2 regions of the Streptomyces sp. NPDC020681 genome follow, and region 2 is predicted to be linked to the other one. Evidence: riboswitches for the same ligand, from Rfam matches in the RefSeq annotation. Region 2 holds a riboswitch; the other holds the start of a gene.
What was found. A riboswitch is a leader RNA that binds a small molecule or an ion and turns the genes downstream of it on or off. The one in region 2 is predicted to bind S-adenosylmethionine.
Positions count from the first base shown of each region.

Region 1 (8,299 bases), on a different contig from region 2:
CGCGCCTTCATCCTGCTGGCGGCGCTCGGCCGCACCGCCCCGGTCATGTCGCTGTCCGCCGCGGACTGCGACGCGCTCGCGCCGCTGGCTGCCGAGTGGTTCGCACGCGGTGCCACCGAGCAGGACTTACGCCACGCCCTCACCGCGGGCCTCCCGGCCACGGTCCACCACCCGGCTGCCCTCGCCCGTACCCGCATGACCGCCAAGCTCCCGCCTCAGAGGCCGCCGCGTCCGCCTCTGAGGGTGCTGGAGTGCGCCAAGTGCGGTGCGCCGGGCCGCCCGGAGGCGCTGTCCGGCGGTGAGTGCGGCCCCTGCCGCGGCGAGCCGGGCCCGGCACGGCGTACGAACCTCGCCCCCGCCCAGGTCCGCGCGCACGCGGCAGAGGCCCGCGCGGCAGCGACAACCCGCCCGCGCGAGAGGAATCACGCATGACCGTTCAGCTCATCCGCAAAGGACTACGCCCAGGCGTAAACTCGGCCGCATGAGCCGACGACGACATTGATCCACCGCAGCAGGTCCAGGAACGGGCTGTCGCGGGCCGCCGCGCGGGTGAGCACCCGGCGTCCCCCGTCCGTTCCAGCCGAGGACCACACGCATGCTCACGTCTTCGTCGTGCCCGCCCGCCCCGATCGACTCCCGTGTCCGCAGCCTTGAGCGAAGGCTCTGTGCCTACGCGGGACTTGAGGACTTCGTCCTCCTCTACCCCCTCTACGCCCTGCTCTTCGCCGAGAACGGGCTGACCACCGCCGAGATCTCCTCCCTCTTCGCCATCTGGTGCATCGTCGGCCTGCTGGTCGAAGTACCGTCCGGCGTCTGGGCCGACGCGGTGTCCCGCCGGGCGATGATGGTCGTCGGCCCGGTGCTGTCCGCCGCCGGATTCGCCCTGTGGGCCGTGACCCCGTCGTACGCCGCCTACGCCGCGGGCTTCACGCTCTGGGCCGTCGGCGGGTCCGTGCGCTCGGGCTCCATGGAAGCCCTCGTCCACGACGAACTCGAACGGCTCGGCGCGGCCGACCGTTACGGGCGGGTCATGGGGCGGGCCGCCGCCGTCAGCATGGCCGCGACCGCCGCGGCCACGGCGGCCGCCGCACCCGCCCTCGCCTTCGGTGGCGACACCCTGGTGTGGGCCGGAAGCATCGGCGCCTGCCTGCTGTGCGCCGCGGCCGGCGCGACGCTCCCCGAACACCGCACCGCCGCCCACCGGGAGAAGGCCGAACGGCCCGGCTACCTCGCGACGTTGCACTCCGGACTGACCGAGGTGCGCGGCAGTCGGCCCGTCCGGCGGGCGATGGTCCTCGCCGTCGTGATCACCTCGGTGTGGGGTGTGCTGGACGAGTACGTGCCACTGCTGGCGGCGGACACCGGAGTGGCGACCCAGACCGTTCCGCTGCTGGTGCTGGTGGTGTGGGTCGGCGTGACGCTCGGCTCGCTGCTGGTATCGGCGGGCGAACGGCTCTCGGGACGCGCGACCGGCGCCCTGCTGGCCCTGGCGGCGGTGGCGCTCGCGGCGGGTGCGCTGTCGGGCGTGCCCGCCGGTTTCGCACTGCTCGGCGCGGCGTTCCTGGTCTTCCAGCTCGCGGACGTGCTGGCGGACGTACGCCTCCAGGCGGCGATCACCGGCCAGAGCCGTGCGACGATCACGTCGCTGGCCGGCCTCGGCACGAACGTCACGTCCCTGCTGGCGTACGGCACATACGCGGCGCTGTCCCCGCACCTTTCGCACGGCGCGGTCTTCGCACTGCTGGCGCTGGCCTACCTGCCGGTGGCCGTCGCACTGGGCGGCCTGCGCCGGGCCGGGTAACGCCCGAGGGCGGCACCCCCTGGGAGTGGGGTGCCGCCCTCGGTTCCGTAACCGGGCTTACTGATCCGCAGGCGGATCAGAAGTCCATGTCACCGCCCGGCATGCCGCCGCCGGCCGGCGCGGACGCCTTCTCCGGCTTGTCGGCGATGACGGCCTCGGTGGTGAGGAACAGCGCCGCGATGGAGGCCGCGTTCTGCAGGGCAGAGCGGGTCACCTTCGCGGGGTCGATGATGCCTTCGGCGATCATGTCGACGTACTCACCGGTCGCGGCGTTCAGGCCGTGGCCGAGGGGCAGGTTGCGCACCTTCTCGACGATGACGCCACCCTCGAGACCGCCGTTGACGGCGATCTGCTTGAGCGGGGCCTCCAGCGCGAGCTTCACGGCGTTGGCGCCGGTCGCCTCGTCGCCCTCGAGGTCCAGCTTCTCGAAGACCGAAGCAGCCTGGAGCAGAGCCACGCCACCACCGGCGACGATGCCCTCCTCGACGGCCGCCTTCGCGTTGCGAACGGCGTCCTCGATGCGGTGCTTGCGCTCCTTGAGCTCGACCTCGGTCGCGGCGCCGGCCTTGATGACGGCCACGCCGCCGGCCAGCTTCGCGAGGCGCTCCTGGAGCTTCTCGCGGTCGTAGTCCGAGTCGCTGTTCTCGATCTCGGCACGGATCTGGTTGACGCGACCGGCAACCTGGTCGCTCTCGCCGGAGCCGTCGACGATCGTGGTCTCGTCCTTGGTGATGACGACCTTGCGGGCGCGGCCCAGCAGGTCCAGGCCGGCGTTCTCGAGCTTGAGGCCGACCTCCTCGGAGATGACCGTGCCGCCGGTGAGGATGGCGATGTCGTTCAGCATCGCCTTGCGGCGGTCGCCGAAGCCCGGGGCCTTGACGGCAACGGACTTGAAGGTGCCGCGGATCTTGTTGACGACCAGGGTCGACAGGGCCTCGCCCTCGACGTCCTCGGCGATGATCAGCAGCGGCTTGCCGGACTGCATGACCTTCTCCAGCAGCGGAAGGAGGTCCTTCACGTTGCTGACCTTGGAGTTGACGATCAGGATGTACGGGTCGTCGAGCGACGCCTCCATACGCTCCATGTCGGTGGCGAAGTACGCCGAGATGTAGCCCTTGTCGAAGCGCATACCCTCGGTGAGCTCCAGCTCCAGACCGAAGGTCTGGGACTCCTCGACGGTGATGACGCCTTCCTTGCCGACCTTGTCCATCGCCTCGGCGATGAGCTCGCCGATCTGGGTGTCGGCGGCGGAGATGGAGGCCGTCGAAGCGATCTGCTCCTTGGTCTCCACGTCCTTGGCCTGCTCGAGCAGGGCGCCGGAGACGGCCTCGACGGCCTTCTCGATGCCGCGCTTGAGGGCCATCGGGTTGGCGCCGGCCGCCACGTTGCGCAGGCCCTCGCGGACCAGCGCCTGGGCGAGAACGGTCGCGGTGGTCGTACCGTCGCCGGCGACGTCGTCCGTCTTCTTGGCGACTTCCTTGACCAGCTCGGCGCCGATCTTCTCGTACGGGTCCTCGAGCTCGATCTCCTTGGCGATGGAAACACCATCGTTGGTGATCGTGGGGGCGCCCCACTTCTTCTCGAGGACGACGTTACGGCCCTTGGGGCCAAGGGTGACCTTGACGGCGTCGGCGAGCTGGTTCATCCCGCGCTCGAGACCGCGCCGTGCCTCCTCGTCGAACGCGATGATCTTGGCCATGTGAAGTGGTCCTCCCGGACTGGGGTGGATTCTCCGGACCGCGCTGGCGCCCGCGACGGACGGCCTGAGAGCCGTACGGTTCCTTGCCCCGCCGACTCTTCGGGCCTCACCGACCCGGTCCTAAGCTGTCACTCTCACCTGCAGAGTGCTAACGCCAATGATTAGCACTCGGCATAGGAGAGTGCAAGCGGCTCTACGGATCGCAGACGGGGCGGGCGGGGGGCACAGACGCACGAGGGGCCCGCGTCCCTGGTGGGATGCGAGCCCCTCGTGCGTGAGTGCGTAGTGCGTATGTGGCCGATCGCGCCGAGATCAGACGGCGAGCTTGACCATGTCCGCCTGCGGACCCTTCTGGCCCTGCGAGATCTCGAATTCGACCCGCTGACCCTCTTCAAGGGTGCGGTACCCGTCCATCTGGATCGCGCTGTAGTGGACGAAAACATCCGCACCACCGTCGACCGCGATGAAGCCGTACCCCTTCTCCGCGTTGAACCACTTGACGGTGCCCTGAGCCATGCCTAACTCCCCTATTACTGGCCCTTGCACAGGACCGCACTTCGCGGACCCGGGTCAGAACTCACCCCGGCAGATGCCAGGGGTGTGCGCCGGAACGCGTCGACCGCGGCTGAATGTATCTGCCCAACTGCCCTCTGCAACAGGTCAATCGGACGAGAATTCTGCGCGCGACCGAAGGGAAGTTTGACCTGAATTCAAGAAATTCCGGGGCAAGTCGGGCCCGGCATACGGCACTTAAGCCGCAATACGATCGAACACATTGGCTGCTTCTTGTCGCGCCCGGGCGCATTCTCATATGCGGCCGGCACGGGCAGCCGAGGGGACTTCCCCAACTGTACCGCGCTCAACCATGCAGAATGGCCCCCTCCGCTTCTCTTGCGGAGAGGGCCAAACTCATAACTGTGCGTCAACTCGCGTGGCTCAGCCGCCCGCGACCGCCGGGATGATCGAAACCCCGGCCCCGTCCGGCGTCGCCGTCTCGAGGCCCTGCTCGAAGCGCACGTCGTCGTCATTCACATAGACGTTCACAAAGCGGCGCAGCTTGCCCTGGTCGTCCAGCACGCGCGCGGCGATGCCGGTGTGGTTCTTCTCCAGGTCGGCGATGACCTCGGAGAGGGTCGCGCCCTGCGCCGCGACCTCGGCCTGGCCGCCGGTGTACGTACGGAGAATGGTGGGGATGCGGACGTTCACGCTCATGGTGTTCTGCCTTCCGTAGGTAGTCGGCGGTGTCAGCGGGCCAGGCCGGCGTCGCGGAATGCGTCGAGGCTCGGGCGGATGGTCGCCGTGGGACCGGTGGTCGGGGCGACCGCGTCGAGGGTCTTGAGGCCGTCTCCGGTGTTGAGGACGACCGTGGTGAGCGACGGGTCGATGACACCCGCCTCGATCAGCTTCCGTGCAACACCCACAGTCACGCCACCCGCGGTCTCCGCGAAGATGCCCTCGGTGCGGGCCAGCAGCTTGATCGCGTCGACGATCTGCACGTCGTCGACGTCCTCGACCGCGCCGCCGGTGCGGCGCGCGATGTCCAGCACGTACGGGCCGTCGGCCGGGTTGCCGATGGCCAGCGACTTGGCGATGGTCTTCGGCTTCTGCGGACGTACGACGTCGTGGCCGGCCTTGAAGGCCGCCGACACCGGCGAGCAGCCCTCCGCCTGGGCACCGAAGATCTTGTACGGCCTGTCCTCGACCAGGCCCAGCTTGATCAGCTCCTGCAGACCCTTGTCGATCTTTGTGAGCTGCGATCCCGAGGCGATCGGGATCACGATCTGGTCGGGGATACGCCAGCCGAGTTGTTCGCAGATCTCGTACGCCAGCGTCTTGGAGCCCTCGCCGTAGTACGGGCGGAGGTTGACGTTGACAAAGCCCCAGCCCTCGCCGAGCGGGTCGCCGATGAGCTCGGAGCAGAAGCGGTTGACGTCGTCGTAGTTGCCCTCGATGCCGACGAGTTCGCCGCCGTACACCGCGGCCATGACGACCTTGCCCTGCTCCAGGTCGTGCGGGATGAAGACGCAGGAGCGGAAGCCGGCCCGCGCGGCGGCCGCGCCGACCGCGCCCGCCAGATTGCCGGTGGAGGAGCAGGAAAGCGTGGTGAAGCCGAAGGCGCGCGCGGCCTCGACGGCGATGGCGACGACGCGGTCCTTGAAGGAGTGCGTCGGGTTGCCGGAGTCGTCCTTGATGTACAGGCCGCCGGTGACACCGAGCTCACGGGCGAGGTTGTCGGCCTTGACGAGCTTGGTGAAGCCGGGGTTGATGTTCGGCTTCTCGGCCACGTCGGCGGGCACGGGGAGCAGCGGCGCGTACCGCCAGATGTTGTCCGGACCCGCTTCGATCCGCTTCCTCAGCGCTTCGGGGTCTCCGGCCGGCAGGTCGTACGCGACTTCCAGCGGCCCGAAACAGGAGGCACAGGCGAAGATCGGGCCCAGCTCGAAACGCTCCCCGCATTCGCGGCACGAGAGCGCCGCGGCGGGTCCCAGGTTGACGGGGGTGGTGCTTGCGACAGTCTGCACAGCCATGATGGCGAGGCCCTTTCTCCTCATCTTCCTCATGGCGCGTCTCGCCACGAGACGGATTTGGCACCTTCCCTAGCCGGGAGCCTCGCGTCCGATGAACGACGGAGACCGGCTGGAGGGTTGCCGGGGCTTCAACGGGCCGTATCCCTCTGCCCCTCTGGATGAGCGGTATTCGATTGTCAGCAGGACGACCCCCGGCATGCGGCGGTCATCTGCGTTGTTCAAGACTGTAACCGAAGGCCAGGACTGTTGAGATAGTCGTCCGAACCGCGAGACGCCTGACCGATTCGGAAATCGAGGGAGACGCGCACGTGCTCGAAGAGGTGGAGCGCTGGCTGAGCAGGCGCTCCTGGTCCGCGGCCGACCGACCGCTGCCCCGGCTCATGGCGGCCAAGCGCTCGGCGAGCGTCAGCGTAGTGCTGCCCGCGCTGAACGAGGAGGCGACGGTCGGCGAGATCGTCACCGTCATCCGGCGTGAGCTGATGGAGGCGGTGCCTCTGGTCGACGAGCTGGTGGTGATCGACTCGGGCTCGAGCGACCGTACGGCCGAGGTGGCGCGCGCGGCGGGCGCGCGGGTGGTGCACCGGGACTCGATCCTGCCGCGGATACCGGCCGTCCCGGGCAAGGGCGAGGTGCTGTGGCGCTCGCTGATGGCGACCAGCGGCGACATCGTCTGCTTCGTGGACGCGGATCTGCGGGACTTCTCGGCCGACTTCGTCTCCGGGATCGTGGGCCCGCTGCTGACCGATCCCGAGGTGCAGTTCGTCAAGGCGATGTACGACCGGCCGCTGGGCGACACCGATCCTGATTCGCTCGCCTCCGGCAAGGCGGGGCAGGGCGGACGGGTGACCGAGCTGGTGGCGCGGCCGCTGCTGAATCTGCACTGGCCGCAGCTGGCCGGCTTCGTCCAGCCGCTGGGCGGCGAGTACGCGGCCCGGCGTTCGCTGCTGGAGCGGCTGCCCTTCCCGGTCGGATACGGGGTGGAGCTGGGGCTGCTCGTGGACGCGCTGCACACGGTGGGTCTGGACGCGTTGGCGCAGGTGGACGTGGGTTCGCGCAAGCACCGGCACCAGGACGGGCAGGCGCTGGGCCGGATGGCGGCGGCGATCTACCGCACGGCTCAACTGCGCCTGTCGCGCGGTCACTTGGTGCGTCCCGCGCTGACGCAGTTCGAGCGCGGCGAGGACGGGTTCGTACCGCGGACGCATGCGGTGGACACCGAGGAGCGGCCTCCGATGCGCGAGATCGGTGAGTACGCGGCGCGCCGCGCGGCCTAACCAGATCTCATCGAGCATCGTGTCTAAATTTCTTATTTATGGACATTAGATGTAGTACACGAACAAAGCGCCGCACCCGCAGGCTGCCGTGGATCCTCGGAGCGCTCGCGGTGATTCTCGTCACCTCGGTCGGCACGGCCGCGGCCGAGACCGCAGATCGCCACCGCGAACAGCCGGCACACGCCGAGCCCCAGGCCGAGCGACTGTGGCTGCTGGGCGGTCTGGCGCTGAGTCTGACCGCGGCCGGAGTGGTCGCGGTGGCCGCCACCCGCAGTCGCCGGAATCACTCCAACCACTGACCGGCCGACACCGGCCACTGAGCCGTACGCACGTTTGAGGGATATGGGGACGGGCTAGGTTTCGCGACATGGTCACTGAGCGCACCTCCGGGCACTCCGCTGCCGCCCAGGTCCTCGTCGCGTCCAACCGCGGCCCGGTCTCGTACACCCTCAAGCAGGACGGCACCCTCGACGCCCGCCGCGGCGGCGGCGGGCTGGTCTCCGGGCTCTCGGCCATCGGCTCCGACGCGGACGCTCTGTGGGTGTGCGCCGCGCTCGGCGAAGGTGACCGGGAGGCGGTCCGGCGCGGCGTCGCAGAGCCGGGTGTGCTGATGCTCGACATCGACGAGTCGGTCTACTCCGACGCGTACAACGGCATCGCGAACTCGGTGCTGTGGTTCGTACACCACATGCTGTACGACATCCCGCGCGAGCCGGTCTTCGACGCGGAGTTCCGGCGCCGCTGGGAGTCGTACGTCGCCTACAACCGCGCCTTCGCCGAGGCGCTGGCCGACCGGGCCGCGCCCGGCGCCGCGGTGCTGGTGCAGGACTACCACCTGGCGCTGGTGCCGGGGCAGCTGCGGGAACTGCGTGAGGACCTGCGGATCGGGCACTTCACTCACACGCCGTGGGCGACCCCGGAGTACTTCCGGATGCTCCCCGACGACATCCGCGAACAGCTGGTCTGGGGCATGCTCGGCGCGGACCGGGTCGGCTTC
Region 1 is NZ_JBIRTX010000017.1:127,394-135,692, forward strand. Features, by position in the region: gene ACH4YL_RS31665 (hypothetical protein) at 1-432, shown strand, start outside; gene ACH4YL_RS31670 (MFS transporter) at 596-1,801, shown strand; gene groL (chaperonin GroEL) at 1,878-3,500, opposite strand; gene ACH4YL_RS31680 (cold-shock protein) at 3,813-4,016, opposite strand; gene ACH4YL_RS31685 (MoaD/ThiS family protein) at 4,437-4,712, opposite strand; gene thrC (threonine synthase) at 4,745-6,028, opposite strand; SAM riboswitch class I at 6,046-6,193, opposite strand; gene ACH4YL_RS31695 (glucosyl-3-phosphoglycerate synthase) at 6,337-7,302, shown strand; gene ACH4YL_RS31700 (hypothetical protein) at 7,341-7,601, shown strand; gene ACH4YL_RS31705 (trehalose-6-phosphate synthase) at 7,670-8,299, shown strand, end outside.
Region 1: linked by a shared signal. The riboswitch ahead of thrC (threonine synthase) and the one ahead of ACH4YL_RS29565 (aminotransferase class V-fold PLP-dependent enzyme) in region 2 are both predicted to bind S-adenosylmethionine.

Region 2 (8,299 bases):
GCTGCTTGGACTGGATCTCGGTGAGCGCCTCGGTCTGCTTGGCGCCGAGCTGGTCCAGCGCGGAGGCCTTGTCGAGGTAGCTGTCCGGGTCGGAGGAGAGGAAGAGCTGCACGGCCGGGTCGATGCCGCCGGAGCGGTACTGCGCACTCGCCACCGAACCGAGGCCGTCGCGCAGGGTGTTGAGCTCGTCCTGGCCGCGGGCGACCTTGTCCTGGATGGCGTCGACCTGCTTCTGGAGCTTGTCCTGCTGCTCCTTGGCACCGTTGTACTTCTCGGTGGCCTTCTCAGCCTCTTCGTAGAGCTTGTCGACCTTCTCCTTGACCTCGCTCTTGCTCGGCTGCGGGTCCGCCTGGGCGGCCTGGGAGGTCAGGGCGACGGCCGCGGCTGCGGTCGCGGTGAGCACGGTCACACGGGTGCGGCTCGGCTGCTTGGGACGACGGTGGGACGCCACGAAGGCGAGCTCCTTCTTCCTCGAGCCGCCTACCGGGCAGTGGGGGGTTTATGCCCCGGCTCCGCACATCAGCTCCCCCGCGAAACTGGGCTGAACTGTACGAATTCGGCGGTTCCTTCGCTGTCATCCCGGATGGACGATCAACCGCGCGAAGGTTCGAGGCCTGACCTTAGTGACCTTCCTGTGATCAGTTCAAATCCTCATCAGAAAAATCTGTCCCCCGAAGCGCATTCTTTACACACACCACACGGCGAGTAGCGAGCACTTGACGGTACGTTCCGTGAAATCGGGCATTAGGCCCAGGAGTTACTAGACGCGCGAAAGCCGCTTCAGCAACAAGGCGGACGCAACGGGCCTGGCTCCGGCCTTCGCGACTCCGTCGGCGACTTCGCGGTCGGTGGAGACGACCACGACCGGCCTGCCCGGCGGCTCGGCACGCACCAGCTGACGGATCAGCTCGTCGGCCGTCACACCCGGCTTGGAGAACAGCACCCGCACCCCGCGCGGCGGCGCAAGCAGCACGGGAGCCGCCAGCTCGGCGCCGTCGAAGACACAGGTGATCTCGGCCCCGGTCTGCGCCGCCAGCACCGAGAGCCCGCCCAGCAGCCGCAGCCGCTGCTTCTCCAACGGCATCGTCGGATAGCCGGTCTTGGTGACGTTGTAGCCGTCCACCACCAGATGGGCCTGGGGCAGCGCGAGCAGCTGGTCGAGCAGCGCGGGGTCCATTTCGGACAGCGCGCGGGCGGCGATGTCCTTCGGCGACATCCGGCCGGGCTCGACGGCGTCCACGGTGTCCGCCGGATGGATCGCGGCGGGCGGCAGGGCGAGTTCGCGCCGCAGGCCCTGAGCCGACTCCAGCACGGTGTCCAGCAGCAGCCGCAGTCTCATGTCCTCTATGGAGCGGCCCTCGCGGGCGGCCCGGCGGCCCGCCTCCACGGCCGCCTCTGCCTCGCCGAGGCGCGCCTTGAGCCGCCGGCTCTCGCTCTCCGCGGCCGAGACCTGTGCGGCGGCCTCCGCCCTGGCGGTCTCGATCTCGGCGCTCACCCGGCGCACCGCGGCCTCGCCGCGCTTCATGTCGCTCTGGGCGCTGCGCAGCTTGCGGCGAAGCGATTCGGCTTCCTTGCGGGCCGCCTCGAGCTCCGTACGCAGCCGTTCCGTCTCGCTCTTGGTCTGGCCGCGGGCCTCGACGAGCTCCGCGCGCAGCCGCTCCAGCTCGCGCCGGCCCGCCTCGTCGGCACGCTCGGCGTCCGCGCGCTGGGCCTCCTCGCCGGCGGCGGCGACAAGTTTCACCCATCCGGTGGGCCGCAGCACATAGGCGGCGGCCGCCACATCGAGCGGATCCGCGGCGGCGGGCGGCGATCCGGCCGTCAGCGCGCCGGACAGTTCGGGCTGTGCCTGGCTGACTCGTTCGGCGATGCGCTGCCGGAAGACGGGGTCGCTCTCCAGCGCGGCGGCCATCGCGTTGCCGGCGAACTTGGCGCGCCGGGACGGCGTGAAGCGGGCGTACTGCCGCAGCTGGGACGGAAGTTCGGAGACCGTGAGCCCGCCGAAGGCGTCCGAGACCAGCGCCACGACCCGGTGCCGTACGCCTTCCGGCAACGGCCGGTCGAGCGCCTCGGCGGCGTCGCCGGCCGCACCGGCCGGCTCGGCGCCGCTCTCAGGCTGCTCCACGATCCGTCACCCCTACCCGTTCGGGCCGCTCCTCAGGAACCGGCGCCCGGCCTGTCCACCAACTCGATCTTGTCCACCGCGTTGCACCACCGGCAACGCACCGATTCGATGGTCTCACTGACCACCTCGCGCTCCTCGACCGTCGGTTCTCCGGCCAGGTCCAGATGGACGTATTCGACGACCTTCGACGAGCGGGTGACGTCGAAACGGGTGAGGTTGCCGCAGAGCGTGCACCGCCAGCGGGTCTCGGCCGTCGGCGAAGGGACCGTCGTCATCGTTCCGTCCTCTGTAGAACCGCGGATGTACTCCCCGTAACCCTACGGCCTCGCAGGTACCCCAGGGCACGGCGAGGCGCTCTGTACCGTTCAGCCCCACTACGCCATGCTCTGTCCATGATCGGTTGGCGGGGTGCCGCCCTGGGTGCGGTCCGGGGGGCGGCGACGGGACCCGCGGTGACATACGGCGTGATCGCCGTCTGCTGCGCGGTGTTCCTGATCAGCCCCGTCTCGGGGCTGAATCCGGTGTACGGCACCGGTGACGCGCTGCTCTCCGCACAGAGCGGATACTTCGAGCGCTGGGGCGTGATCCCCGACGAACTGATGAGCGGCACCGCCGACACACTCGTCACCCCCTTCACCGCCCTCTTCGTCCACGGCAGCTGGCTGCACCTCCTCGGCAACATGCTCTTCCTCTACGTCTTCGGCGCGATGGCGGAGGAACGGATGGGGCAGCTGGAGTTCGGCCTCTTCTATCTCGGCTGCGGCTATCTCGCCCTGCTCGCCTACGCGGCGGCCAACGCCGAGTCCGACCAGACCCTGGTGGGAGCCTCCGGAGCGATCTCGGGCGTCCTCGGCGCCTTTCTGTACCTCTTCCCGAAGGCCCGGGTCACCAGTCTCTTCCCGTTCCTCTTCTTCCTGCCGCTGCGCTTCCCGGCCTGGATCGTGCTGATCTTCTGGTTCGTCCTGCAGTGGCTGGCGGCTCGCGGCGCGGGCAGCGGGCCGGGGGTCGCGTATCTGGCGCACCTGGTGGGGTTCGGCGTCGGCTTTCTCTACGCATGGGGCCGGTTCCGGCAGGGGACTACAGTGAAGGCCCAAGCAGCGGCCACCGAGGGAGAAAGCCAGCCGTGATCACCGCGATCGTGCTCATCAAGACCAGCGTGGACCGCATCCCCGAGATCGCCGAGTCGATCGCGGCGCTGGAGAACGTCAGCGAGGTCTTCTCCGTCACCGGTACGTACGATCTGATCGCCATGGTCCGGGTGAGCAAGCACGAGGACCTGGCGGACGTGATCCCGGGCCGCATCAGCAAGATCGCGGGTGTGGAGGGCACGGACACGCATGTCGCGTTCCGCACGTACTCCCAGCACGACCTCGAGGCGGCGTTCGCGATCGGCCTCGACTCCTGACAGCCGCACCTGAACAGGCCCGCGCCGGACGGCGCGGGCCTGTTCGAGTTTCAGCGGGCCTGTTCAGGTATCAGCGGGCCCAGACATTCAGCGGCTGTCACACCGCAGGGACGCACCGGCCGTCCTCCGTGCGGTAGGCCCACTTCGCGCCGTCCCGCACCAGTTCCTTCACCGCTCCCACGAAGCGCTCCACATGCTCGTCCGGCGTGCCCGCGCCGAAGCTGACGCGGATCGCGTTGAGCGACCGCTCGCCCGGCTCCGCCTCCGGCGCACCGCACTCGCCCGGGTCCTGCGGGTCGCTGCCGAGCAGAGTGCGGACCAGCGGGTGGGCGCAGAACAGGCCGTCACGGACGCCGATGCCGTACTCAGCGGAGAGGGCCGCCGCGAAGTGCGAGCTGTTCCAGCCCTCGACCACGAACGAGATGACCCCCACCCGGGGCGCGTCGTCGCCGAACAGCGAGAGCACCCTGACCTCCGGCACCTGCGCCAGGCCGGCCCGGACCGTGTCGATGAGGTGCCGCTCACGGGCGACGAGGGTGTCGAACCCGGCCTCGGTCAGCGCCTTGCAGGCGGAGGCGATCGAGTAGACGCCGATGACATTCGGCGAACCGGCCTCGTGGCGGGCGGCCGTGGTGTGCCACTCGACGTCCACGCCACCGTCCGTGCGCCGCGCGACCTTCCGCGACGCGCCGCCGCCCGCGAGATACGGCTCCGCGTCCTGCAGCCAGTCCGCCCGGCCCGCCAGCACGCCCGAGCCGAACGGCGCGTACAGCTTGTGCCCGGAGAAGGCGACCCAGTCGACGCCCAAGTCCTGTACGGAGACCGGGTGGTGAGGCGCGAGCTGTGCCGCGTCGAGCACGATCCGGGCTCCGTGGGCATGGGCCGCCGCGGCGAGCTCCTTCACCGGCCACAGCTCACCGGTCACATTGGACGCACCCGTGACACAGACCAGCGCGGGGCCGCAAGGGTCCCGGTCCGCCAGCGCCCGCTCCAGCGTCGCGACGGCCTGGCCCGGCGTCCGCGGCGCGTTCAGATACGTCACCCGGGCCTCGCGCCACGGCAGCAGCGAGGCGTGGTGCTCGGTCTCGAAGACAAAGACCTCGCAGTCGGCGGGGAGGACGGACGCCAGCAGGTTGAGCGAGTCGGTGGTGGAGCGGGTGAAGACGACCTGGTCGCCGTCCCGGCAGTCCAGGAACTCATGGACCGTCGCGCGGCTGTTCTCGAACAGGTCCGTGGAGAGCTGCGAGAGGTATCCGGCGCCACGGTGCACGCTGCCGTAGTACGGGGCGTACGCGGCCACGTCGTCCCACACCCGCTGCAACGCCGGGGCGCTCGCCGCGTAGTCGAGCGCGGCGTAGGTGACCTCGCCGCCGGTCACGAGCGGGACGGTGACGTCCCGGCCGAGTACCGGCAGCGGGGCGGCACAGCAGGGTTCCCCGGCGTCGACGGCGGCGGACGAGGTGTCGGTGGCGAGGGCGGACGAGGTGTCGGTGGCGACGGCGTTCGGGCGTGCGGACATGGCGGTATCTCCCGGCAGGACAAGGCGGAATGGGCTCTTCGTGGACCCGTACGCCGGTGCGCTCAACGGCCGCTCGGCGCAGGGGGATTGCCTCAACACACGGCGGTGCCCGGGTGGAGGCGTACTGAAGAAGGGGCTGTTAGGCCCTATCGCATTCGCTTGCTCACGAGACTGCTCCCTTGAGGACCAGGACCCCAGGGCTTGCAGGGGTCCGCGCTTGCCGCGGGCCTCGCTGCCCACGGCCTGGTCTTCACCCGGGGCACCCCGCCACGGACGGAGGGTTGCCGGACAGCGGGCCGGGGCCGTAGTCGCTGTCACTCATGACCTGCCGAGACCGTATCCAGTCGCTCGCACGCGCGCAACCGCAGTCCGGATTCCGGGACACGGCGGCCCGGCCGGGCATCGCCGGGCCGAGCGGCCGTCCCGCACCAGGTCTGTCGTCTGGATCCGGCCTGAACCAGACGACAGACCCTAGGAGTTGCTGGCCGCGACCCAGCCGTCCAGCGCCCGCTTGGCGGACCCGGAATCGATCGACTCAGCCGCCTTGGCCATCCCGGCCCGCAGCTGCTCGGCGAGCGGGGCGTCGTCCGGCGCGAGGGCGACCAGCGCCGCCGCCGCGTTCAGCAGCACCGCGTCCCGTACGGGCCCGGTCTCGCCGTTCAGCAGCCGGCGGGCCACATCCGCGTTGTACGAGGCGTCCGCGCCCCGCAGCGCCTCCACCGGCACCAGGTCGACCCCGATGTCCCGCGGGTCGAACGACTCCTCGCGCACCGCACCGTCCCGTACCACCCAGACCCGGGACGTCGCCGTCGTCGTCAGCTCGTCGAGGCCGTCGTCGCCGCGGAAGACCAGCGCCGACGAGCCTCGGTCGGCCAGCACACCGGCCATGATCGGCGCCATCCGCGCGTCCGCGACCCCGGTGGCCTGGGCCTTCACCTTCGCCGGGTTGGTCAGCGGGCCCAGGAAGTTGAACGTGGTGCGGATGCCCAACTCCTTGCGGGCCGCCGCCACATGCCGCAGCGCCGGGTGGAACTTCACCGCGAAGCAGAAGGTGATCCCGGCCTCCTCCGCGACCTCGGCGACCCGCTGCGGGGTGAGCTCCAGGTTGACGCCGAGCTTCTCCAGCACGTCGGACGCGCCGCTCGCCGACGAGGCCGCGCGATTGCCGTGCTTGACGACCTTCGCGCCCGTGCCGGCGACGACGATCGCGGACATGGTGGAGATGTTCACCGTCTTGGCGCCGTCGCCGCCCGTGCCGACGATGTCGACGCTGGGGCCCGGCACGTCGATCAGATTCGCGTGCGCGTACATGGTCCGTACGAGACCGGTGATCTCGTCGACCGTCTCGCCCTTGGCGCGCAGCGCGACCGCGAAGCCCGCGATCTGCGCGTTGGTGGCCTCGCCGCTGAGGATCCGGTCCATCGCCCAGGCGGTGGCGTCGGCGCTCTGGTCACGGTTGTCGAGGAGGGCGTTCAGCACGCCGGGCCAGGAGAGGTCCGCCACGCTGTCGCCGCCAACCGGGGTCACAACGTTCATGGTCCGCTCCAGGGTCCACAGGCGAATGGGATGAGGCCACCCTATCCAGCCCCGGGGACGGCAAAGAGCCCCGTCCAGCGAATGGACGGGGCTCCTGCCGTGGCGAAAACGATCAGGCGATCGGTAACAGCCGGGCGGTCAGTGGTGACCGTGGCCGCTGGTGATCTCCTTGTACTCCTCGGAGGTCGGCTTGGGAATCTGGTTCCCCTCGCCGTAGTAGCCCTTGCTCAGCTTGGCCTTCAGCTTCTGGCCGCGGCCGATCTTGCGCTCCACGCCGTTCTCGTCCACCTCCGGGCCGATCTCGGCCGGCTCGTACTGCTCGTGCGCGGTGAGCGTGTGCAGATCGGACTGGTTGAGCGGCTCGTGGATCTCGACGAACTCACCGTGCGGCAGGCGCTTGATGATGCCGGACTCACGTCCGTGCAGCACCTTGTCGCGGTCGCGACGCTGCAGACCCAGACAGATCCGCTTGGTGACGATGAAGGCGAGGACCGGTCCGACGAAGAAGGCGATCCGGGCGAACCAGGTGATGTGGTTGATCGACAGGTTGAAGAAGATGGCGAACATGTCGTTGCCACCGGCGATCAACAGCACGAAGTACCAGGTCAGCCATGCCACACCGAAGGCCGTACGGGTCGGAGCGTTGCGCGGGCGGTCCAGGATGTGGTGCTCGCGCTTGTCCCCGGTGACCCAGGACTCGACGAACGGATAGACCGCGATCGCGACGAGCACCAACGGGAAGATCATCAGCGGGATGAACACACCCAGGGCGAGTGTGTGGCCCCAGGCGTTGATCTCCCAGCCAGGCATCGCCCGGATCAGGCCCTCGGAGAAGCCCATGTACCAGTCCGGCTGTGCGCCGGTGGAGACCTGGTCCGGGCGGTACGGCCCGAGCGCCCAGATCGGGTTGATCGAGGCGATGGCCGAGAGGACCGCGATGACGCCGAAGACGAGGAAGAAGAAGCCGCCGGCCTTGGCCATGTAGATCGGCAGCAGCGGCATGCCGACGACGTTCTTGTTCGTACGTCCGGGGCCCGCGAACTGCGTGTGCTTGTGGTAGAAGACCAGGATCAGATGCCCCACCAGCAGGCCCATCATGATGCCCGGCAGCAGCAGGATGTGGATCGAGTAGAAGCGGGGCACGAAGTCGGCGCCCGGGAACTCTCCGCCGAACAGGAAGAACGACAGGTAGGTGCCGACGACGGGCATCGACAGGACCGCGCCCTCCATGAACCGCACACCCGTACCGGAGAGCAGGTCGTCCGGGAGCGAGTAGCCGGTGAAGCCGGTGAACATGCCGAGCACCAGCAGCAGGAAGCCGAAGAGCCAGTTGATCTCGCGCGGCTTGCGGAACGCGCCCGTGAAGAAGACGCGCATCATGTGCACCAGCATGCCGGAGATGAAGACCAGCGCCGCCCAGTGGTGGATCTGCCGGATCAGCAGACCGCCGCGGACGTCGAAGCTGATGTCCAGCGTCGAGGAGTACGCCTCGGACATCCGGATGCCCTGCATCGGGACGTACGAGCCCTCGTACACGACCTCGTTCATGCTCGGGTGGAAGAACAGCGTCAGATACACACCCGTGAGGATGATGATGATGAAGCTGTAGAGGCAGATCTCACCCAGCATGAAGGACCAGTGGTCCGGGAAGATCTTGCGCATGTTGGCCTTGGCCAGGGAGTAGATCCCGAGCCGGCCGTCCGCCCAGTCGGCTACC
Region 2 is NZ_JBIRTX010000015.1:56,510-64,808, reverse strand. Features, by position in the region: gene ACH4YL_RS29590 (NlpC/P60 family protein) at 1-451, opposite strand, end outside; gene ACH4YL_RS29585 (NYN domain-containing protein) at 761-2,122, opposite strand; gene ACH4YL_RS29580 (hypothetical protein) at 2,155-2,397, opposite strand; gene ACH4YL_RS29575 (rhomboid family intramembrane serine protease) at 2,515-3,249, shown strand; gene ACH4YL_RS29570 (Lrp/AsnC family transcriptional regulator) at 3,246-3,527, shown strand; gene ACH4YL_RS29565 (aminotransferase class V-fold PLP-dependent enzyme) at 3,625-5,046, opposite strand; SAM riboswitch class IV at 5,255-5,372, opposite strand; gene trpD (anthranilate phosphoribosyltransferase) at 5,518-6,582, opposite strand; gene ACH4YL_RS29555 (cytochrome bc complex cytochrome b subunit) at 6,721-8,299, opposite strand, start outside.